Regions from separate parts of the Rothia sp. BD8 genome, predicted to be linked through region 2. Evidence: predicted binding sites of a transcription regulator. Region 2 holds the regulator's gene; the other holds the start of a gene.
What was found. Region 2 encodes LexA, which represses DNA repair genes until DNA is damaged. Its sites were predicted from a motif close to TCGAACANNTGTTCGA; they were not measured.
Positions count from the first base shown of each region.

Region 1 (11,063 bases), on a different contig from region 2:
ATCTGCAGGCCGGGAGCGTACCGCTCCAGGACCTCCAGGTGCCCGACGGCACCCAGTCCGGCGGTCTCGCGCCGCTCCATCGCGAGGTTCATGCACACGCACACCCGCGCCGCGGAGGAGCAGATCGCCTCCCGCAGCTCCGGCAGCAGCAGGTGCGGGATGACCGAGGTGTACCAGGACCCGGGGCCCAGCACGAGCCAGTCCGCCGCGCGGATCGCCTCCAGCGCTTCGGGGCAGGCCCGGGCCTCGGCCGGCTCCAGGCTGATCCGCTCGACGCGCTCGGCGGTGGCCAGGCGCGCCTGGCCCGTGATCCGCTTCGGGGCGCCCTGATGGTCCCGCACCCACCCGGAGACCACGAGGGGATCCACCGCCATCGGCAGGACCCGCCCGCGGGCCTTCAGCAGCTGGGAGGCCCAGTCCAGTCCGGCCACCGGATCATCCAGCAGCTGCCACAGGCTCAGCAGCAGCAGGTTGCCCATCGCGTGCCCGTCCAGCTCCCCCGAGGAACCGGGCAGGGTCGAGAAGCGATGCTGCATCGCCTCCCGCCACAGGTGCCCCCACGCGGAGTCGTCGCACAAGGCGGACAGCGCCATGCGCAGGTCCCCCGGCGGCAGCACGTCGAACTGCTCCCGCAGCCGCCCGGAGGAGCCGCCGTCATCGGCGACCGTGACCACCGCGGTCAGCTGCGGGGTGAGCAGGCGCAGCGCCGAGAGCGAGGCGTAGAGCCCGTGGCCCCCGCCGAGGGCGACGACGCGCGGGGCGCCGGCCCCGGCCTCCGGGACGGCCTCGCCCCGGGATCCGATCGCGGCCACGGCGCTACTCCCGCCCCAGATCGCGGTGCTGGACGTTCACGGTGACGTTGGGCAGGCCCTTGAGCCGCCGGGCCAGCTCCTCGGTCACCGCGACCGAGCGGTGCTTGCCGCCGGTGCAGCCGATCGCGATGGTCGCGTAGTGCTTGTTCTCCGAGCGGTAGCCGGCGATCACCGGCTTCAGCGCCTCGGCGTACTGGTCCACGAAGGTCTGGGCGCCGCTGTCCTTGAGCACGAAGTCCCGCACCTCCGGGTCCTGGCCCGTCTTGGGCCGCAGGGCGGGAACCCAGTGCGGGTTGGGGACGAAGCGCATATCGGCCATGAAGTTCGCATCGGCCGGCACCCCGTACTTGAAGCCGAAGCTCATGACCGTCAGGTTCACCACCGAGGGGCCCGTGGCCGAGTAGGTGCGGGAGATGACCTTGGACAGCTCGTGCACGTTGTACTCCGAGGTGTCCAGCACGACGTCGGCCCGGCGCTTGAGATCGGCCAGCAGCTCCCGCTCGGCGTGGATCCCGTCCAGGATGCGCCCCTCCCCCTGCAGCGGGTGGGGGCGGCGCTGGGCCTCGTAGCGGGCGATGATCGCCTGATCCGAGGCGTCGAGGAAGAGCACCGTGTACTCGACCGGGGCGGCGTTGAGCACGTCCAGGGCCTCGCGGAAGTTCTCGAACAGGGCGGTGCCCCGGATGTCGATGATCACGGCCAGGCGCGGCATGGCCTTGGGGCTGCGCGCCACCAGATCCACCAGGGGGGTGAGCATCTGCGGCGGCAGGTTGTCCACGACGTACCAGCCGTTGTCCTCCAGGGTGTGCGCGGCGGTCGAGCGCCCGGCCCCGGAGATCCCGGTGATCACGAGCATCTCCGACTGGGCGGCGGGCTTCTGGGGCACCAGGGGTTCCTGCCCCGCATCGCGGGTCGAGGTCTCGGACGGATCGCGGGGCGGATGCGGGGCGGATGCTGAGGGGGGCTGCTGCGAGGTCACCGGGTGCTCGTCTCCTGCTGGGTCGTGCCTGTGGTCAGGGGCGCGTCCCCGGACGGGGGAAGCGGGACGCGGCTGCCCCTCCAGGATACTCCGGCACCCCGAGACCCCGGCCACCCGGGGCGCCGATCAGACGCCGTCGGCGGCCGGTGCCGATGCCGTCTGCGGCTGCGAATCCTGCTCCGCCTGCGGTTCCGGCGGCGAGTCCGGCGCCGGTGCCGACTCCTGGGCGCGCAGGTGCTCCTGCACGGCCTCGGCCAGCTTCGGCCCGATCCCGCGCACCCGGGTGAGCTGCTCGAGGTCGGCCTCCCGGATGGCCTGCAGGGTGCCGAACTGCGCCAGCAGCGCATCCCGGCGGGCGGCCCCGAGCCCCGGGATCCCGTCCAGGGCCGAGGAGAGCATGGCCTTGCCGCGCTTGGAGCGGTGGAAGGTGATCGCGAAGCGGTGGGCCTCATCGCGCAGCCGCTGCAGCAGGAACAATCCCTGCGAGGCACGCGGCAGGATGACCGGGAAGTCGTCGTCCGGCACCCAGATCTCCTCCAGGCGCTTGGCCAGCCCGACCACCGCGACGTCGGAGATCCCCAGCTCGTCCAGGGCCTGGCGGGCCGCGGCGACCTGCGGGGGCCCGCCGTCCACGACGACGAGATTGGGCGGGTAGGCGAAGCGCTGCGGCTCCGGCGCCCCGGCCTGCTCGGCGTCGATCTGCCCGGTGCGCACCCCCGCCCGGGCCCGCTCCTGCTGATCCGCCAGGTGGCGCTTGAAGCGGCGGGTGATGACGTCGTGCATCGAGGCGGTGTCGTCCCGGGCCGCCTCCCCGCGGATGGAGAACTTGCGGTACTCGGACTTGCGGGGCAGCCCGTCCTCGAAGACCACCATCGAGGCCACGACGTTGGTGCCCTGCACGTGGGAGATGTCGTAGCACTCGATGCGCATCAGCGGGTCCGGCAGCCCCAGGGCCTCCTGCAGCTCCTGCAGGGAGGCGCTGCGGGTGGTCAGATCCCCGGCGCGGCGGGACTTGTGCAGCATCAGGGACTGCTTGGCGTTGTCCGCGACGGTGCCCATCAGCTGCGCCCGCTCCCCGCGCTGCGGAACGGAGATCCGCACGCGCGACCCGCGCAGCCCCGTCAGCCACTGCTCCAGCTGCTCGCGGTTGCTGGGCAGCACGGGCACCAGCACGGTGCGCGGGATCTCGTGGGCGCTGGTCTCCTCCTCGTGCGGGGTGGAGGCCAAGGTCACCGCGGACTCCCCGTAGACCTGCTGCAGCAGCTGCTCGACCATCTCCCCCGGGGTGAGCTCCTCGACCTTCTCCACGATCCACCCGCGCTGGCCGCGGATGCGTCCGCCGCGCACGTGGAAGACCTGGGCGGCGGCCTCCAGCTCGTCCTCGTGGAAGGCGAACAGGTCCGCGTCCACCGAATCCGAGAGCACGACGGCGTTGCGCTCGAAGGCGGTGCGCAGGGCCTGGATGTCATCGCGCAGCCGGGCGGCGACCTCGAAGTCCATCTCCTCCGCCGCCCGCTGCATCCGCCGGGTCAGCTCCCGGATGAACCGCTCGGAGTCCCCCGCCATGAACCGGCACAGCCGGTCGGCCAGCTCCCGGTGGTCCTCCGCGGAGATGCGCCCGACGCACGGGGCGGAGCACTTGTCGATGTACCCGAGCAGGCAGGGCCGATCCTGCTGCTCGGCGCGGCGGAACACCGCCCGGGAACAGGTGCGCACGGGGAAGACCCGCAGCAGGGCGTCCAGGGTCTCGCGGATGGCCCACGCCTGGGAGAACGGACCGAAGTAGCGGGTGCCCTTCTTCTTCTCCCCGCGCATCACCTGCGCGCGGGGGTACTTCTCGGCCATGGACACCGCGAGGTACGGGTAGGACTTGTCGTCCCGGTACTTGATGTTGAACCGCGGGGTGTACTGCTTGATCCAGGTGTACTCCAGCTGCAGGGACTCCAGCTCGGAGGCCACCACGGTCCATTCGACTCCGGCCGCGGTGTTGACCATCGCGTAGGTCTTCGGCGCCAGCTGCTCGGGCTTGGCGAAGTAGCTGGTCAGCCGGTTGCGCAGGTTCTTGGCCTTGCCCACGTAGATGACCCGCCCGACGTCGTCCCGGAAGCGGTACACACCGGGGTCGGTGGGGATGTCCCCCGTGCGGGGCCGGTAGGTCGCCGGATCGGCCATGGGAAGGGTGTCCTCCTGAGTGCTCGGGCACCGGGTCCTCCCCGCGGGACGTCAGGCGCCGGCGTCCTTGGCCAGGGAGGGCGAGGTGTTGTATTCGTTCTTGCGCGGCTGCCCGCACAGGCGGGCGATCTCGTCCATGATCGCGTCCGTGGTGGCCCGCCGCTGGGCCCCGGACTGCTTCTCGCCGAGCTTCTCGAAGCTCATCGGCTCGCCGACGCGCACCGTGAAGCGCACCGGACGCAGCAGCTTCGTTCCGGGCGGCTGGATCCGCTCGGTGCCGATCAGCCCGACGGGGACGACGGGGGCGCCGGTCATGTGCGCCAGCCACGCCACCCCGATCTTGCCGCGGTACAGGTAGCCGTCCAGGGAGCGGGTGCCCTCCGGGTAGATCCCGAAGACCCCGCCGCGCTCCAGGCGCTCCAGGCCGATCTCCAGGGCCTTGAGCCGCTCGATCTGATCCGCCCGGTTCACGGGGATGATGTCGATCAGCTCGAAGATCCGCTTCATCAGCCGACCCTTGAGCCCCGGGGAGTTCACGTACTCGGCCTTCGCCAGAAAGGCCACCCGCCGCGGCATGAGCGCGGAGATGATCACGGAGTCCAGGAAGGCCCGGTGGTTGGAGGCCACGATCACGGGACCGGAGGCGGGGAAGCGCTCCAGACCGGTGACCCTGGCCCGGAAGACGGTCTTGATCAGGCCGGTCACGGCCGTCTGCGTCAGCCGGTACAGCTTCTCCATGGGTCTGGTCAAGGTCCTTCCCTCATCCGATCCGGCGACCTCGCCGGTGTGGTGCGCGTTTCATGAACACTGTACATTTCCCCGACACCGGCTCCCACCCCCGCGACGCTCCCGGGCGCGGCGCGTCACGGCGGCGAGGTCATCCCGTCCCCCTCCAGCCGCAGGTCGCAGCGCCGGGCCAGCTGGGCCCGCAGCGCATCGACGTCCTCCACGACGGCGGCGGCCCCGTGTGCGGTGAGCTCCCCGGGGGCGGCGAACCCCCAGGCCACCCCGACGCAGTCCAGGCCGTGGACCCGGGCGCCCTCGACGTCGTACTCCCGGTCCCCGACCATCACGGTGCGCCGCGGATCGGCCGCCAGCCCGCGCCGGGCCAGCAGGTCCAAGGAGCGGGCGATGACCCCGGCCTTGTCCACGGGCAGGTGGGCGGTCTCCGGACGCAGCTCATCCCTCGCCCCGGAGATGACGTCCGCAAGGGCGTCCAGCCCGAAGTGCGCGGCGATCCGCTCGGCGCTGGGCTGCGGCTTCTGGGTGGCCAGAGCCACCGCGGCCCCCGCGGCGCGCAGGTCCCGCAGCAGCTGCGCCACCCCGGGGTAGAGCCGGGAGTCCCGGGCAGCCCGGGCGGGATACGCCTCGCGGTAGGCGGCCAGGGCGGCGCGGCGCTGGCGCTCGTCCAGGTCCGTGTGCCGCTCCAGGCCCACCGAGGCGGGCGGCCCGACGAACCGGCGCAGCGTGGCCTCATCCGGGCGCGGATGGCCCTGGGCCTGGATGGCCTCGGCGATGGTCTCGGTGATGGCCCCGGCCGGATCCAGCAGGGTCCCGTCCAGGTCGAACAGCACCGCCGGGACGCCGTCGTGCTCGCCGCTCACGCGCCGTGCCCGTCGTCGTCGGCCCCGAGGATCTCCGCCAGGAAGCGCCCGGTGTGGCTGCCCGGCTCCTGGGCGACCTGCTCCGGGGTGCCCTGGGCGATGACCTGCCCGCCGCCGGAGCCGCCCTCCGGACCCATGTCCACGATCCAGTCCGCGGACTTGATGACGTCCAGGTTGTGCTCGATCGTCAGGACGGTGTTGCCCTTGTCCACGAGGGACTGCAGGACCTGCAGCAGCTTGGCGATGTCCTCGAAGTGCAGGCCCGTGGTCGGCTCATCCAGCACGTAGATGGTCCGGCCGTTGGAGCGCTTCTGCAGCTCGGAGGCGAGCTTGACCCGCTGGGCCTCACCCCCGGACAGGGTGGGGGCGGGCTGACCCAGCCGGATGTAGCCCAGCCCGACGTCCACGAGGGTGTTCAGGTGCCGGGCGATCGGGGTGAAGGCGGAGAAGAACTCGGCGGCCTCCTCCACGGGCATGTCCAGCACCTCGGCGATGTTCTTGCCCTTGTAGCGGATCTCCAGGGTCTCCCGGTTGTACCGGGCCCCGTGGCAGACCTCGCACGGCACGTAGACGTCGGGCAGGAAGTTCATCTCGATCTTCAGCGTGCCGTCACCGGCGCAGGCCTCGCAGCGCCCGCCCTTGACGTTGAAGGAGAAGCGCCCCGGCTGGTAGCCGCGCACCTTGGCCTCGTTGGTCTCGGCGAACAGCCGCCGGATGTGGTCGAAGACCCCCGTGTAGGTCGCGGGGTTGGAGCGCGGCATCCGGCCGATGGGGCTCTGATCCACGTGCACGATCTTGTCCAGGTGCTCCAGGCCCTCCACCCGCCGGTGCCGCCCGGGCACCTGCTTGGCGCCGTTGAGCCGGTTGGCCAGCGCGGTGTAGAGGATGTCGTTGACCAGGGTGGACTTGCCCGAGCCGGAGACCCCGGTGACGGCGGTGAGCACGCCCAGGGGGAAGGACACCGTGACGTCGCGCAGGTTGTTCTCCTTCGCCCCGACCACCTTCACCATCCGCTTGCGGTCCACCGGGCGCCGCCGCGCGGGCACCGCGATCTGCCGACGCCCGGACAGGTAGGCCCCGGTCAGGGACTCCCGGTTCTCCAGCAGCTGCCCGTACGGCCCGGAGTGCACGATGCGCCCGCCGTGCTCGCCGGCGCCGGGGCCGACGTCGACCACCCAGTCGGATTCCCGGATGGTGTCCTCGTCGTGCTCCACGACGATCAGGGTGTTGCCCATGTCCCGCAGCTTGGTCAGGGTCTCGATCAGCCGCCGGTTGTCCCGCTGGTGCAGGCCGATCGACGGCTCGTCCAGGACGTAGAGGACCCCCACCAGTCCGGAGCCGATCTGGGTGGCCAGGCGGATGCGCTGGGCCTCCCCGCCGGACAGGGTCGCTGCGGCCCGGTCCAGGGTCAGGTAGTCCAGGCCGACGTCGAGCAGGAACTGCAGCCGGGCGTTGATCTCCTTGAGCACCTGCTCGGCGATGTGCCGCTCGCGCTCATCCAGGCGCAGCCCGGCCATGAACTCCTGGGCACCGGTCATCGGCATCGCGGTGACCTCGGCGATGGACTTCCCGCCCACGTGCACCGCGAGCATCGTCGGGTTCAGCCGCGCGCCGCCGCAGGCCGGGCACGGGGTCTGGCGCATGTACTGCTCGTAGCGGTCCTTGGCCCAGTCGGACTCGGTCTCCTCGTGCTTGCGCTGGATGTAGGCGTAGACGCCCTCGAAGCCGGAGGTGTAGCGCCGCTCCCGCCCGAAGCGGTTGCGGTAGGCGACCTCCACCTTGAAGTCCTTGCCGTGCAGGATCGCCCGGCGGGCCTTCTTCGGCAGCTCCTCCCACGGGGTGTTCAGGTCGAAGCCGACCTCCCGGCCCAGCCCCCCGAGCAGGCGCAGCCAGTACTCAGTGGTGGACTTGCCCTGGGACCACGGGGCGATGGCCCCCTCCCCCAGGGTCTTCTCCGGGTCGGGGACCACCAGGGACTCGTCCACTTCCAGCCGGGAGCCGATGCCGTCGCACTCGGGGCAGGCGCCGAAGGGGCTGTTGAAGGAGAAGGAGCGCGGCTCGATCTCGGTCTGGCCCAGCTCGTGGCCGTTGGGGCAGGCGAGGTTCTCGCTGTAGGTGCGGCTGCGCGCCTCGGAATCCTCGGGCTCGTCCACCCAGTCGATGGTCACCCGCCCGTCGGCCAGACCCAGGGCGGTCTCGATGGAGTCCGTCAGCCGCTGGTGGGCGGAGTCCTTGATCGCGATGCGGTCCACGACCACCGAGATCGTGTGCTTGTACTGCTTCTTCAGGCTCGGCGGCTCGGTGAGCCGGATCTGCTCCCCGTCCACCACGGCCCGGGAGTAGCCCTGCTGGGCCAGGGAGGAGAACAGGTCCTGGAACTCGCCCTTGCGGGCGCGGACCACCGGGGCGAGGACCTGCAGGCGGGTCCGCTCCGGGCGGGTCATCAGCTGGTCCACGATCTGCTGCGGGGTCTGCTTCTCGATCGGCTCCCCGCAGACCGGGCAGTGGGGGTGCCCGATGCGCGCCCAGAGCAGGCGCATGTAATCGTAGATCTCGGTGATGGTGCCGACCGTCGAGCGGGGGTTCTTGGAGGTGGACTTCTGATCGATGGACACCGCCGGGGACAGCCCCTCGATGAAGTCGACGTCGGGCTTGTCCACCTGGCCGAGGAACATCCGGGCGTAGGCGGACAGGGATTCGACGTAGCGGCGCTGGCCCTCGGCGAAGATGGTGTCGAAGGCCAGGGAGGACTTGCCGGAGCCGGACAGACCGGTGAACACCACCATGGCGTTGCGGGGGATCCGCAGGTCCACGGTGCGCAGGTTGTTCTCCCGCGCCCCCTTGACGATGATCTCGGTGGGGTCCTGGGCGCCCGCGGCGGGCGCGGCGGCGGTGGTGCTCATGGGTGCGGGAGGGCTCCCTTCCGGGTTGGGGGCGGCGCGGTCGCCGGGCATTCGAAGATCTATTCTACGGCTCGCGAAGCTGTCCGGAACGACCGCCGGGCGGATTTCCCTCACCGGCGAACGCACCGGCCCGCCCCTTCCGCGCCCCATGAGCCCGGCAGGGGTCGCGGCGTGTCCGAGGCTCACGGGCGCGGGTCCACGGGTGCGGAGGGGCGGTCGCGTTGCGCGTGCGTCACGCGCGTGTTGCGGGGGCGGGGCCGCGGGGCCCTAGAATCGTGCGCATGATGGCACTCGCGACCGAGAAGCTCGACCTGTCCGAGGTGACGATCCGGTGGATCAGCGTCTCCTCGATGGACAACAACGTGTACCTGATGACCTGCCGCTCCACCGGGGCCCAGCTGCTGATCGACGCGGCCGATGAGCCGGAGCGGATCTCCGGGTTGGTGGCCGCCGGGCGCGAGGACGTCTCCGGGTCCTGCACCTGCTGCGGCAACGTGCAGCTGATCGTGACCACGCATTCGCACTGGGATCACGTGCGGGCGCTGGCGGAGATCCGCTCCCGCTCGGAGGCCCTGACCGCCTGCGGGGCGCGGGACGAGCAGGACATCGACGTGCCGATGGACATCACCTTCCAGGACGGGGACACCGCGGATCTGGAGGGCTTCTCCCTCAAGGTCATCGAGCTGCGCGGGCACACCCCCGGCTCGATCGCCCTGGCCTACGAGGACCCGGCCGGGCGCACCGTGATCTTCACGGGCGACTCCCTGTTCCCCGGCGGGGTGGGCAAGACCGACTCTCCCGAGGCCTTCCGCGCCCTGCTGCACGATGTGCGCACCAAGATCTTCGACGTCTACGACGACGACACCCTCATCCTGCCCGGTCACGGCGAGTCCACGACTCTGGGAGCCGAGCGCCCGCACCTGGACGAGTGGGAGCGGCGCGGCTGGTGAGCCGCGGATCGGCAGCCGGGAGCGTGGTCTCGGCCGATCGCTGATCCCTCCCCCGCCCTCCCGACGACGCCGCGACACCCCGTCGACCGCCCTCGTGCGAGCGGTCGACGGGGCGTCGTCGCGCCTGAACCGGCTCAGAACAGCCCGTGCACGGCGCCGTCGGCGTCGAGCCCGATGCGCTCGGCCGCCGGGGAGGCGGACAGCCCCGGCATGGTGCGCATGGTCCCGCAGATTGCGTAGACGTAGCCGGCCCCGGCGGCCAGGCGCACCTCCCGCACGGGCAGGCGCCATCCCGTGGGGGCGCCCTTCCGGGTGGGATCCGCGGTCAGGGACAGGTGCGTCTTGGCGATGACCACGGGCAGGTCCCCGTAGCCCTGCTCTTCGCAGCGGGCCAGCTGGCGGGCAGCCGCCGGGGCGATCTCCAGCCCGTCGGCCCCGTAGACCTTCCGGGCCACGGCGTCGAGCTTGTCCGTCAGGGAATCCTCGGGGGCGTAGGTGGGCACCAGCTCGTGCGGCTGCTCGCAGGCCTCGGCCACGGCGTCGGCCAGCTCGGTGGCGCCGTCTCCACCGCGGGCCACGCCCTCGTGCACGGCCACCCGCGCCCCGGCCCGCTCGGCGATCTCCCGGATGACGGCGTGCTCGCTGGGGTGGTCGGTAGGGAAGGCGTTGATCGCCACGACGGCGCTGATGCCGAAGCCGCGCAGGATCGCCAGGTGCTTGAGCAGGTTCGGGGCCCCGGCGCGCACGTCCTCGGGGTTCTCGGCCAGCAGCTCCTCGGGCAGGGGCTTGCCGGGCACGATCCGGTGGCGTCCGGAGTGGGCCTTCAGCGCCCGGACGGTGACCACGAGGACCGCGGCGTCCGGGGTCAGCCCGGAGACCCGGCACTTGACGTTGACGAAGCGCTCGGCACCCATGTCCGCTCCGAATCCGGCCTCGGTGATGACGTAGTCGGCGTGCTCCAGGGCGGCGTAGTCGGCGAGGATCGAGGAGTTGCCGGTGGCGATGTTGCCGAAGGGCCCGGTGTGGATCAGGGCGGGGACCCCTTCGAGGGTCTGCATCAGGTTCGGGTGGATCGCGTCGGCCAGCAGGGCCGCCAGCGCGCCGTCGGCCTTCAGGTCCTCGGCGGTCACGGGCGCGCCGTCCCGGGTGGAGGCCACGACGATGCGGGCCAGCCGGGCCTTCAGATCCGCCAGATCCGTGGCCAGGGAGAGGATGACCATGATCTCGCTGGCCGAGGTGATGTCGAAGCCGCTCTGGCGGGTGACCCCGTCCTGGCGCTCCCCCAGGCCGATGACGACGTGGCGCAGGGAGCGGTCGTTGATGTCCAGGACGCGCCGCCACGTGATGCTGCGCTCGTCGATGTCCAGGGCGTTGCCGTGGTGCAGATGGTTGTCCAGCAGCGCCGCGAGCATGTTGTGCGCGGCGGTGACGGCGTGGAAGTCCCCGGTCAGGTGCAGGTTGAGCTTGTCCATGGGGATGACCTGCGAGTACCCGCCGCCGGCGGCCCCGCCCTTGATCCCGAAGGTCGGGCCCAGGGAGGGCTGGCGCAGGGTGAGCATCGCGGAGCGGCCGGTGCGCGCCATGCCCTGGGCCAGGGAGACGGAGGTGGCGGTCTTGCCCTCCCCCAGCGGCGTCGGAGTGAT
Region 1 covers NZ_JANJES010000002.1:78,093-89,155, forward strand. The annotation lists gene yvcK (uridine diphosphate-N-acetylglucosamine-binding protein YvcK) at 1-812, opposite strand, end outside; gene rapZ (RNase adapter RapZ) at 817-1,668, opposite strand; gene uvrC (excinuclease ABC subunit UvrC) at 1,918-3,963, opposite strand; gene NQ707_RS01970 (1-acyl-sn-glycerol-3-phosphate acyltransferase) at 4,015-4,701, opposite strand; gene NQ707_RS01975 (HAD family hydrolase) at 4,827-5,567, opposite strand; gene uvrA (excinuclease ABC subunit UvrA) at 5,564-8,470, opposite strand; gene NQ707_RS01985 (MBL fold metallo-hydrolase) at 8,752-9,420, shown strand; gene NQ707_RS01990 (formate--tetrahydrofolate ligase) at 9,555-11,063, opposite strand, start outside.
Region 1: a site for LexA is predicted at 8,522-8,537, ahead of uvrA (excinuclease ABC subunit UvrA). Genes of this name have one in related genera too.

Region 2 (11,063 bases):
CGTCGGCGGCGCGGATCAGTGTTCCGGCGTTGCCCGGATCCTGCACCCGGACCATGACCGCCCCGAGGTCCGGCCAATCCCGGGCACCGGGCAGGCCGGTCAGCGCCGCGGCGCTGTGGGCCACGGCCAGGACCCCCTGGGGCGTCTGGGATTCGGCCATCGCGGCCAGCACCTCCGGGGCCGCCAGCCGGGCGAAGACCCGACGCGCGGGGCCCCCGGGGGCGGTCGGGGCCGGGCTGCCCGCCGCGGCCGCGATGGCCTCGCCCAGCGAGGGGTCCTGTTCGAGGCAGGCCGGGGTGACGTACACGGCGTCCAGCAGCGGGCCGCGCGCGTGGGCGGCCAGGGCCTCGCGCACCGCCTGCGGCCCCTCCACGAGGAACAGCCCGCGACGGGCGCGCTGGCGGGCCCGGGCCAGGGCGGCGACGTCGCGGACCCGGTCCGCGGTGGGGTTGATCAGGGTCCGCTCGCGGTCGAGGATCTGGAATGCGCTCACCCGGCCACCCTACCCGGGCCTCGCCCGCGCCCGGAGTCCGGCGTCGTGCTGGAGAGCCGGTCTCAGGCGGCCTTGGGAGCGGAGGTGTCCTCGGGGAGGTTCTCCTTGGCGATGCCGACCAGCGCCTTGAAGGCGGCCGGCTCGTTGACGGCCAGCTCGGCCAGCATGCGGCGGTCGACCTCCACCTCGGCGGCCTTCAGGCCCTGGATGAAGCGGTTGTAGGTCAGGCCCTCGGCGCGCGCGGCGGCGTTGATGCGCTGGATCCACAGGCGGCGGAAGTCGCCCTTCTTCTTGCGCCGGTGGTCGTAGCTGTAGACCAGCGAGTGGGTGACCTGCTCCTTGGCCTTCCGGTACAGGCGGGAGCGCTGCCCCCGGTAGCCGGACGCGCGGTCCAGGGTGGTCCGACGCTTCTTGTGGGCGTTGACTGCCCGCTTCACACGTGCCACGTGCGTACTCCTTCTGCTCTGGCGCGGCCCTCACCTGGGGGCGGCGCGGCGTGTTCGGGGCCGGTCCCGTGCGGGGACCGGGAGGTCGATGGGTGCGGTGGGCTTGAGCCCTACTTGGCCAGCATCTTCTTGATGACCTTGGCCTGACCGCCGGTGACGATCTGGTCCGAGGCCAGCCGGCGGGTCAGCCGGGAGGACTTGTGCTCCAGGTAGTGGCGGCGGTTGGCCTGCTGGCGCTTGACCTTGCCGGAACCGGTGAGCTTGAAGCGCTTCTTGGCACCGGAGTGGGACTTGTGCTTCGGCATGGGGGCCGTTCTCCTTACGTTTCATCCCGGATCCCGCGTGGGGCACGCGGGGCCGGGAGGGCGTGCACCGCCCCGAGGGGACGGTGCCTGTCTCAGGCAGCGGAAGCCGGATCTGCGAGGGCGACGTCGAGGACGAGGCGCCTTCTCGACCCGGTCCGCAGGGTCATCCAACCCGGGGCGGACCCGGGCGGGGCGGCTACGACCGGGGGCCGGGCTTCGGCGCCCGCGGCTTGGGAGCCGCCTGGGGCTTCGGCGCGGCCTGCGGCTTCGGAGCCGACGCGGGCTTCGCGGCCGCCTGGGGCTTGGGAGCCGCCTGCGGCTTCGGGGCCGACGCGGGCTTCGACTCGGCCTGCGGCTTCGGGGCCGGGGCCTCCTGGGCCTGCGATGCCGAGCCGCCCTGCGCCTGCTGGCGCAGCTGCTCCGGCATGGCCGCGGCCACCGAGTTGGACACCGGCTGCGCGGTGCGGGTGTCCACCCGCTCGCGCTGACGGCGGCTGCCGCCCTGCTGCTTGGCCTGGCGCTGCTGCTCGCGGCGCGCCTCGGCCTTGTTGCGCAGCGGGCCGATGACCATGACCATGTTCCGCCCGTCCTGGCGCGGATTGGACTCGACGCTGCCGACCTCGGCCAGGTCCGTCGCCAGCCGCTCCAGCAGGCGCACTCCCATCTCGGGGCGCTGCTGCTCGCGGCCGCGGAACTGGATCATGGCCTTGACCTTGTCTCCCGCGGTGAGGAAGCGCTTGGCGTGCCCGACCTTGGTCTCGTAGTCGTGGTCGTCGATCTTCAGCCGGAACCGCACTTCCTTCAGGACCGTGTTGGTCTGGTTCTTGCGGGACTCGCGGGCCTTGACGGCGGCCTCGTACTTGTACTTGCCGAAGTCCATCAGCTTGCACACCGGCGGACGGGCGTTCGGCGCCACCTCGACCAGATCAAGATCCGATTCCCGCGCCAGACGCAGTGCGTCCTCTACGCGGACGATCCCGACCTGCTCGCCGCTGGGGCCGACCAGTCGGACTTCCGGTACGCGGATGCGGTCATTGATGCGTGGATCGCTAATGTGGTGCTCCTGTCGGCTCTGCGGGTCTGTTCCCGCACGGTTCGCGGATCGCCCCGACGGGATGCGAAGAAGCCCCCGCGGGACGGTTCCAGCGGGGGCTTCGAGACCCGTGCCCGCACACGACGCGCATCCTCAGGATGCGGACGGCATGATGGCGCACGAGCGCTGACCCGGCGACCGCTGCGGTCGACGCGGGTGGGAGATCGAGATCCCCGCTTGGAAACTCCTGACACTCTACACCATGGCCGCCCCGTTGTCTGCCCTGCGCCGGTCTCGCCCCGAGGCGGCGCGACGGCCCCCGATGTGCGACAGTGGGGGCCATGACTGAGACACCCCGCCCCTCCTCTGCCGCGCAGGATCCCGCCGACGCCCAGCCCGATCCCGGCGTGCACCGCTTCCCCGGCGGCACGGATGCCGCCGCGGCCCCCGAGGCCGCCCCGGAGCCCAGCGCCGAGCAGATCCAGGCCGTGAACGCGCAGATGCGCGACATCGCCGAGGTCCCCGCCGTGGAGGTCATCACCACCACCGCGGTGCACCTGATGAGCGCGGCCGCCGTGAAATGCGGCCTGGCCGAGGGGCCCGACGCCGCGGAGCTGAAGGATCTGGACGAGGCCCGCAAGCTCATCATCGCCCTGGCCGGGCTGGTCACCTCCGCGGCCCCGGAGATCGGCTCCCAGCACGCCGGGCCCCTGCGCGACGGCCTGCGCTCCCTGCAGCTGGCCTTCCGCGAGGCCTCCTTCGCCCCGGACGCCCCGGGCAAGGGCCCCGGAGAGAACCTGACCGGCCCGGTCTTCTAGCCCGCCGGGCGCGGCTCCCGGTCCTCGACCGGGCGCACCCGGATCTCCAGGGAGTCGATCCGCTCGGCGAGCAGCGGGTCCGCGGCCACGGCCGCCCGGAAGGTCTCCGACGCAGCGTCCAGGCCCGCCCGGTCCAGGCCGGGGACCAGCAGCAGCTCGACGCTGAGCTCCGGGCCGGGCCCGCCGCCGGGCAGCAACCGACCCTCGGCGTCGCGGGCCGCCACCCCGGCCCCGGGGGCCATCTGCGCGCCTCGGGCCTGCGGGATCCCCGCGGCCGCGCGCTGCAGGGCGGCCAGCACCTGGGGATCCGAGTAGGACGGCAGCCAGGGCTCGCCCTTGGCCAGGGCCCACACCCCCGGACGCCGCAGGACGAAGACCAGATCGGTGCCCGGATTCAGGACCAGCAGCTGGTTGCCGTCCTCCACCGCGGCCAGCGCCGTGCGCCGGGCCTCGGCGGCCACCGGCCGGGCCTGCGGATGCCAGGAGGTCAGCGCGTCCACGCTGGTGAACACGGGCAGGGCCCGCCGCCCGTCCGGGGCGCTGATGGAGACCAGGGCCATCTCCGACTCCTTGTCCGAGACCAGCCCGTCCTCGGTCACGTGGGCCTGGGACAGCTCGGCGAGAACCGGGGCGAACAGGCGCGTGCCGCGCAGCGCCTCCAGCACCGACTCCTCGGGGATCTCGGCCCGGGCGAAGGCCTCCAGGGCCTCGGCCACGGGGGCGGGGGTCAGGCCGTCGTCCTGCGGATACGCGTGGGTGTGGGAGGTCCCCTCCCCCAGGTTGCGGCCCTTCCACGGCTGCCCGCCGGTGTCCGTCTCCCGGCCGGCGCTGCGCAGCTGCGCCTGGATGTGAGCCGGCAATTCCCGCGGGCTCATGCCTCGGGCCGCCCCGCCGCGTCCAGGGCTTCGGCCAGGGTGAAGCGCCCGGCGTACAGGGCCTTGCCGACGATCGCGCCCTCGACCCCGTGCGGGACCATGGCCCGCAGCGCCTCCAGGTCCGCAAGCCCCGAGATGCCGCCGGAGGCGACGACCGGCCGATCCGTGCGCCGGGCGACCTCGGCCAGCAGCTCGGTGTTGGGCCCGCGCAGCGTGCCGTCCTTCGTCACGTCGGTGACGACGTAGCGGGCGCAGCCGTCGGCGTTGAGCCGGTCCAACACCTCCCACAGGTCCCCGCCCTCCTCGGTCCAGCCGCGGGCCGCCAGGGTCGTGCCGCGCACGTCCAGCCCGACGGCGATGCGCTCCCCGTGCTCTGCGATGACCCGGCGCGTCCACTCCGGGTCCTCCAGGGCGGCGGTGCCGAGGTTGATCCGGGCGGGCTCCAGGCTCAGGGCCCGGCGCAGCGAGGCGTCATCCCGGATCCCTCCGGACAGCTCGATCTTCAGCCGCACCCGCTCGGCGACCCGGCGCAGCACCTCGGTGTTCTCCCCGCGCCCGAAGGCCGCGTCCAGATCCACCAGGTGCACCCATTCGGCACCGGCCTCCTGCCAGGTCAGGGCCGCCTCGACGGGGTCGCCGTAGCCGGTCTCGGTGCCGGCTTCGCCCTGGACCAGGCGCACGGCCTGGCCCCCGGCGACGTCCACGGCGGGCAGCAGCTGCAGGCGGGGGGTGCTCATCGGGATGGTGCTCCTGTTCGTTGCGGATGGTGCGCGCGGGCGCGGGCGGGATGGCCGCGCCCGGCGCTCAGTCGAGGGTGACGACGTAGAGGCCGTAGGCGAAGAAGGCCGCGCCCAGGATCCACAGCACGACCTGGGCGATGAGCGGCAGCTTCTGCCGGCGGAAGGAGATGCCGCCGCCGACGAGGAAGGCCCCGAAGATCATCAGCAGCAGACCGGAGGTCAGGGGACTCATGCGCGCTCGCCCTCCTCGGCGTCGACGGCGGGCGCGGTCTCCTGCGCCCGGGCGGGGTCTGGGAAGTCCTCCTCGGACTCGGGGCCGCGCGGGGCCATCCGGCCGGTGCGCAGCAGGGTGTCCAGCCAGTTGCGCAGCAGCCGCAGCCCGGCGTCCGCGGACTTCTCCGGGTGGAACTGGGTGGCGCTCAGCGGCCCGTTCTCCACGGCGGCGATGAACGGCACCCCCTGCTCGGCCCAGGTGACCTGCGGGGGCCGGATGTGCTGGCTGGTCTGGGTGAACTCCCAGCGCTGCACCGCGTAGGAGTGCACGAAGTAGAACCGCTCCCGCTCGATCCCGGCGAACAGCCGGCTGCCCTCCGGCGGGCGCACGGTGTTCCAGCCCATGTGCGGGACCACGTCTCCGGGCAGCTTCTCCACGGTCCCGGGCCACTCCCCCAGTCCCTCGGTGTGCTCCCCGTGCTCGGTGCCGGCTTCGAAGAAGACCTGCAGCCCCACGCAGATGCCCAGCACGGGCCGGCCGCCGGCCACCCGGCGTCCGATCAGCCGCGGGGCATCCACGGCGCGCAGGCCGTCCATGACGGCGCCGAAGGCCCCGACGCCGGGGACCACGAGGCCGTCGGCCTCCAGCACGTCCTGCGGGCGCCGGGAGAGCACGACGTCGGCCCCGGCGGTCTCCAGGGCGCGCACGGCCGAGCGGACGTTGCCGGCCCCGTAGTCCAGGACGGTGACGGTGGGCTTCACGGGCTGCGATCCAGTGGTGCTCACAGCGCCCCCTTGGTCGAGGGGATGGCCTCCGGGACGCGGGGATCCGGCTCGACGGCCTCGCGCAGGGCCCGCGCCAGGGCCTTGAACTGGGCCTCGGCGATGTGGTGGGGGTCCCGGCCGCGCAGCAGGTCCACGTGCAGGCAGATCCCGGCGTGGTAGGCGATGGCCTCGAGCACGTGGCGGACCATGGAGCCGGTGAAGTGCCCGCCGATCAGGTGGTGGGCGAAGGCCTCGGACTCCCCCTCGTGCACCAGGTAGGGCCGCCCCGAGATGTCCACGACGGCCCGGGCCAGGGCCTCGTCCAGGGGCACGGTGGCCTGGCCGAAGCGGCGGATGCCGCGCTTGTCGCCCAGGGCCTCGCGCAGGGCCTCGCCCAGCACGATCGCGGTGTCCTCGACGGTGTGGTGCACGTCGATCTCGGTGTCTCCGCTGGCCTCGACCTCCAGGTCGATCAGCGAGTGCTTGGACAGGGCGGTGAGCATGTGGTCGTAGAAGGGCACGGTGGTGCTGATCCGGGAGACGCCGGTGCCGTCCAGGTTCAGGCTGAGCCGGACCGTGGACTCACTGGTGGCGCGGGTCAGGGAGGCCGTGCGGCCGCCCGCCCGGGCGGGCTGGGCGTCAGGGGTCTGCATTCGATGCTCCGTAGCGGTGTCGGCGGTGGGTCGGCGCGCCCCGCGGGGCCCGTGAGATCCGGGCGCCCGGGGCGGGGGTGGTCTCAGCGGCGGTCGGGCAGGTGCCGTTCCAGGCTGTCCAGGAAGGCGGTGGTCTCCTCCTCGGTGCCGGCGGTGACCCGCAGGTGCCCGGGGATCCCGACGTCGCGGATCAGCACGCCGTCGCCCAGCAGGTCCTCCCACAGGCCCTGGGCATCGGACAGGCCCCCGAAGAAGACGAAGTTGGAGTCCGAGGCGGCCGGCTCCAGACCCAGCTGCTCCAGACGGGTCACGATCCGGTCCCGCTGTTCGCGGATGCGTCCGACCTGCCCCAGCAGCTGGTCCCGGTGGCGCAGCGCCGTCAGGGCGACGGCCTGGGTCACCGCGGAGAGGTGGTAGGGCAGGCGCACCAGCATGACGGCCTCGACCACGGCCGGATCCGCGGCGAAGTAGCCGACCCGGGCCCCCGCCAGGGCGAAGGCCTTGCTCATGGTGCGGCTGACGACCAGGCGGGGCCTCCCGGGCAGCAGGGACAGCGCGGTGGTGTCCGGATCGCGGGCGAATTCCGCGTAGGCCTCATCCACCACGAGCATCCCGCCCAGCTCCTCGACGGCCTCGTAGGCGGCCAGGATGGTCTCCGGGGAGAGTGCCGTGCCGGTGGGGTTGTTGGGTGAGCACAGGATCGTGACGGTCGGCCGGTGCTGGCGGATCTGGCGCGCGGCATCCTCCGGGGAGAGGGTGAAGTCCGCGGCCCGCCGCCCGGCGATGTACTCGGTGTTGGTGCCGGAGGCCAGGAGCGGGTACATGGAGTAGGTGGGCGCGAAGCTCAGCACGTTGCGGCCGGGCCCGCCGAAGGCCTGCAGCAGCTGCTGGAGGATCTCGTTGGAGCCGTTGGCGGCCCAGACCTGGCGTTCGGTGATGCCGTGGCCGAGGTAGTCCGCCAGCTCGCGGCGCAGCTGCGGGAAGTCCCGGTCCGGGTATCTGTTCAGCCCGGCCGCGGCCTCGGCGGCCGCACTGCCGATCGCCCGGATCAGCTCCTCGGGCAGCGGATGGGTGTTCTCGTTGACGTTCAGGGCGTAGGGCACCTGGATCATCGGGGCGCCGTAGGCCCTCTGGCCGCGCAGGTCATCTCGCAGCGGCAGGGAATCCAGGATGGCGGCTTCCGCATCGGGGCTGGCTGCATCACTCACGGTGCCATCCTAGTGGAGTCCCCGTTCGCGTGAACCCGGAACCCTGCGGTCTCACGGCGCGGCGGTCTCCGGCTGCGGCACCACGAGGCGCTGGCCGGGCCGCACGGCGCTGTCCTGCAGGTCGTTCAGGTCCACGATCCGCTCCACCGCGGCCCGCGGGTCGGACTCCGGATCCGCCTCCTGTGCGAGGCTCCAGAGGGTGTCCCCGGCGGAGACCACCACGACGCGGGTCTGCGCCCCGCTCGGCGCGGCGTCGCCGGCCTGGGCCTGCGGGCTCAGCACCAGCAGCAGGGCCCCGGCCAGCACCGCGACGGCCCCGAGCAGCACCGGCAGGCCGATGAGCAGGAGGCGTCCGCGCCGGGTGAGCCGCAGCGTCGGGCGGGCCGCGCGCTCCGGACGGCGGCGCAGCAGCCGGGTGCGGCGCGCGGCCGGACGGGCGCAGGCGGGGCGGGTGCAGGCGGGTGCGCCTGCCGGATGGGCACCCCGGCGCGGCCCGGTGCGGAACCCGATGCGGAACGGGCGGGGTGCGGTGAGCGCGATGCTCATGGCGGCCTCCTAGCGGTGATTGACGCTCGATCGCCTTCGAAGACGTGTTCGAGTTCGTACATCTGTTCTACCAGTGCGATCGAAGACTGTCGAGGGACTAGAACATGTGTTTGATCCGACACGCGGTCTCGCCTACGCTGATGGGAGCAGTCCACACCCCCGGACTGACAGATCGAACACCTCCAGGAAGGACCCGACGGTGGCCCGAGAGCACGGAGCAGCCCCCCACGGAGCCGAGGCCTCCGCCCGCAAGCCCCTCACCGCGCGCCAGCGCACCATCCTGGAGGCCATCTCCGCCTCGATCAGCGCGCACGGCTACCCGCCGTCGATGCGCGAGATCGGCGACGTCGTCGGGCTGTCCAGCCTCTCCAGCGTCACCCACCAGCTCTCCCGGCTCGAGGCCCTGGGCTACATCCGCCGCGATCCGAAGCGGCCGCGGGCCATCGAGGTGCTGGCCGAACCCCGCCGCACCGACATCCGCCCCTCCGGGCAGGGCCCCGCGCAGGAGGAGCAGTCGGACCCCGCCCCGAGCGCGCAGCCGACGGCCGAGGCCGCAGCCGACGTGGTCCCGCTGTTCCCCACCGCCGCTCCCGAGGCCTCCGCGTCGGAGGCCGAGGAGGAGCAGGGGCAGAACATCAGCGTGCCGCTGGTGGGGCGCATCGCCGCCGGTGTGCCGATCACGGCCGAGCAGCACGTGGAGGACACGATCTCCCTGCCCCGACAGCTGGTGGGCCAGGGCGAGCTGTTCATGCTCGAGGTGCGCGGGGATTCGATGGTCGAGGCCGCGATCTGCGATGGCGACTGGGTCGTGGTGCGCCAGCAGAACACCGCCCAGAACGGGGACATCGTCGCCGCCCTGCTCGATGACGAGGCCACCGTGAAGACCTTCCGACAGCGCGACGGGCACACCTGGCTGCTGCCGCAGAACCGCCAGTACGAGCCGATCCTCGGCGATCACGCCAGCATCATGGGCAAGGTCGTCTCGGTGCTGCGCGCCGTCTGAGTCCGGGCTTTGAGGCCCTCGCCTCAGCCCGCGTGCAGCCGCCGCAGCGCCCCCGTGACCACGGGCAGGCGGTCCGTGGTCCACAGCGGCGGCAGGGCCGCCCGCAGGAACCCGCCGTACCGGGCGGTGGCCAGCCGGGAATCCAGCACCGCCACGACCCCGCGGTCCTCGCGGGAGCGGATCAGGCGCCCGGCCCCCTGGGCCAGCCGGATCGCCGCGTGGTAGGCGGAGACCGCCATGAAGCCGTTGCCCCCGCGCCGGCCCACCGCCCGGGTCCGGGCGGTGGCCAGCGGATCATCCGGGCGCGGGAACGGGATCCGATCGATGAGCACCAGGCGGCAGGAGGGCCCCGGCACGTCCACGCCCTGCCACAGGCTCATGGTTCCGAACAGGCACGTGTCCTCCTCGGCCGTGAACCGCTCGACGAGACCGCGCAGCGAGGACTCCCCCTGCACCAGCACCGGCAGGTCGGAGTGCTCGCGCACGTACTCGGCGGCCTGCTGCGCGCCGCGACGCGAGGAGAACAATCCCAGCGCCCCGCCGCCGGAGGCCTCCACCAGCTGCAGGATCCGCTCCAGCTGCTCCTCCGAGACCCCGCGCCCCGGCTTGGGCAGGTCCCGGGCCACGTAGAGCATCCCCTGCTTCGGGTAGTCGAAGGGCGAGCCGACGTCCAGCCCCTCCCACGCCGGGGCCTTCTCCCCCTGCAGCCCGAGGGAGCCGGCGACCTGATCGAAGGAGTCGCCGATGGCCAGGGTCGCCGAGGTCAGCACCACCGTGCGGTCCTGGAACAGCCCCTCGCGCAGCCGCCCGGCCACGGACAGCGGGGCCACGTGCAGCGTGGCCGGGTCCGTGTCCGCGGCGCTGACGTAGCCGCGTCCCGGCTCCCAGCCGCCGGCCCGGGAGATCCACACGACCTCGAAGCGCCCGTCCGCGCTGAGCATCCGCTCGGCCAGCTCCAGGACCTCGGTGAGCTTGGCGCGGGCGGTCTGGCGCCCGGCGTCGGAGTCCTTCGCGTCGCCCTTGGTGTCGGACAGCGCGGCCCGGGCGGCGTCGCGCACCTGCTCCATGGCCCGGGCGATCCCCGGCTCCAGCCCCTGCGGCATGAGCTCGGCGGGCCGGCCGGAGCAGGCCTGCTCCAGGGCCTCGGCCGCGGAGCTCAGCGGCTCCGAGGCCGCCTGGGTGTTCGTGCGCACCGCCCGGGCCGCGGAGCGGACCATCAGCGGGGACAGGGCGCCGGTCACCGCGCCGGTCACGCGGTCCACCAGCTCGTGGGCCTCGTCAACCACCACGACGTCGTGCTCGGGCAGCACCCCGATCCCCTCGAAGGCGCTGATCGCCAGCAGCGCGTGGTTGGTGATCACGACGTCGGCCTCCCCCGCCCGCTGCCGGGCCCGCTCGGAGAAGCACTCCTCCACCAGGGGGCAGCGGCGCCCCAGGCACTCCGAGGCCGTGACCGAGACCTGCCGCCAGGCCCGGTCCGAGACGCCCGGGCGCAGGTCATCCCGGTCCCCGGTGTCCGTGGAGTCCGTCCAGGCGCGCAGGCGCACCACCTCCTCGGCCAGCGAGTCCGGGGCGGGACGGGGATGCCCACTGGCGGCCTGCCCCTGGCTGTTGAGGTTGAACAGCGCGTCCGGGTCCTCATCCTCCGGGTAGCCGCCCTCCAGCTTGTGCAGGCACACGTAGTTGCTGCGCCCCTTCAGCAGGGCGACCTCCACCTCGCCCTCGAGGCGATCCTCGAGGGTCTCCAGCAGCCGGGGCACGTCCCGGCCGACGATCTGCGCCTGCAGGGCCAGGGTCGCGGTCGCGACGACGACGGGCTTGTCCGCGCCCAGGGCGTGCTGGATGGCCGGGACCAGGTAGGCCAGGGACTTGCCGGTACCGGTGCCGGCCTGCACCAGCAGGTGCCGCCCCGTCTGCAGGGCCTGGGCCACGTGCGCTGCCATGATCCGCTGCCCGTCGCGGCGC
Region 2 covers NZ_JANJES010000003.1:22,599-33,661, forward strand. The annotation lists gene NQ707_RS03085 (TrmH family RNA methyltransferase) at 1-493, opposite strand, end outside; gene rplT (50S ribosomal protein L20) at 556-939, opposite strand; gene rpmI (50S ribosomal protein L35) at 1,050-1,244, opposite strand; gene infC (translation initiation factor IF-3) at 1,441-2,298, opposite strand; gene NQ707_RS03105 (DUF1844 domain-containing protein) at 2,619-3,095, shown strand; gene NQ707_RS03110 (SseB family protein) at 3,092-3,970, opposite strand; gene priA (bifunctional 1-(5-phosphoribosyl)-5-((5-phosphoribosylamino)methylideneamino)imidazole-4-carboxamide isomerase/phosphoribosylanthranilate isomerase PriA) at 3,967-4,707, opposite strand; gene NQ707_RS03120 (hypothetical protein) at 4,775-4,942, opposite strand; gene hisH (imidazole glycerol phosphate synthase subunit HisH) at 4,939-5,709, opposite strand; gene hisB (imidazoleglycerol-phosphate dehydratase HisB) at 5,706-6,341, opposite strand; gene NQ707_RS03135 (histidinol-phosphate transaminase) at 6,425-7,549, opposite strand; gene NQ707_RS03140 (LysM peptidoglycan-binding domain-containing protein) at 7,601-8,095, opposite strand; gene lexA (transcriptional repressor LexA) at 8,295-9,098, shown strand; gene NQ707_RS03150 (ATP-dependent DNA helicase) at 9,122-11,063, opposite strand, start outside.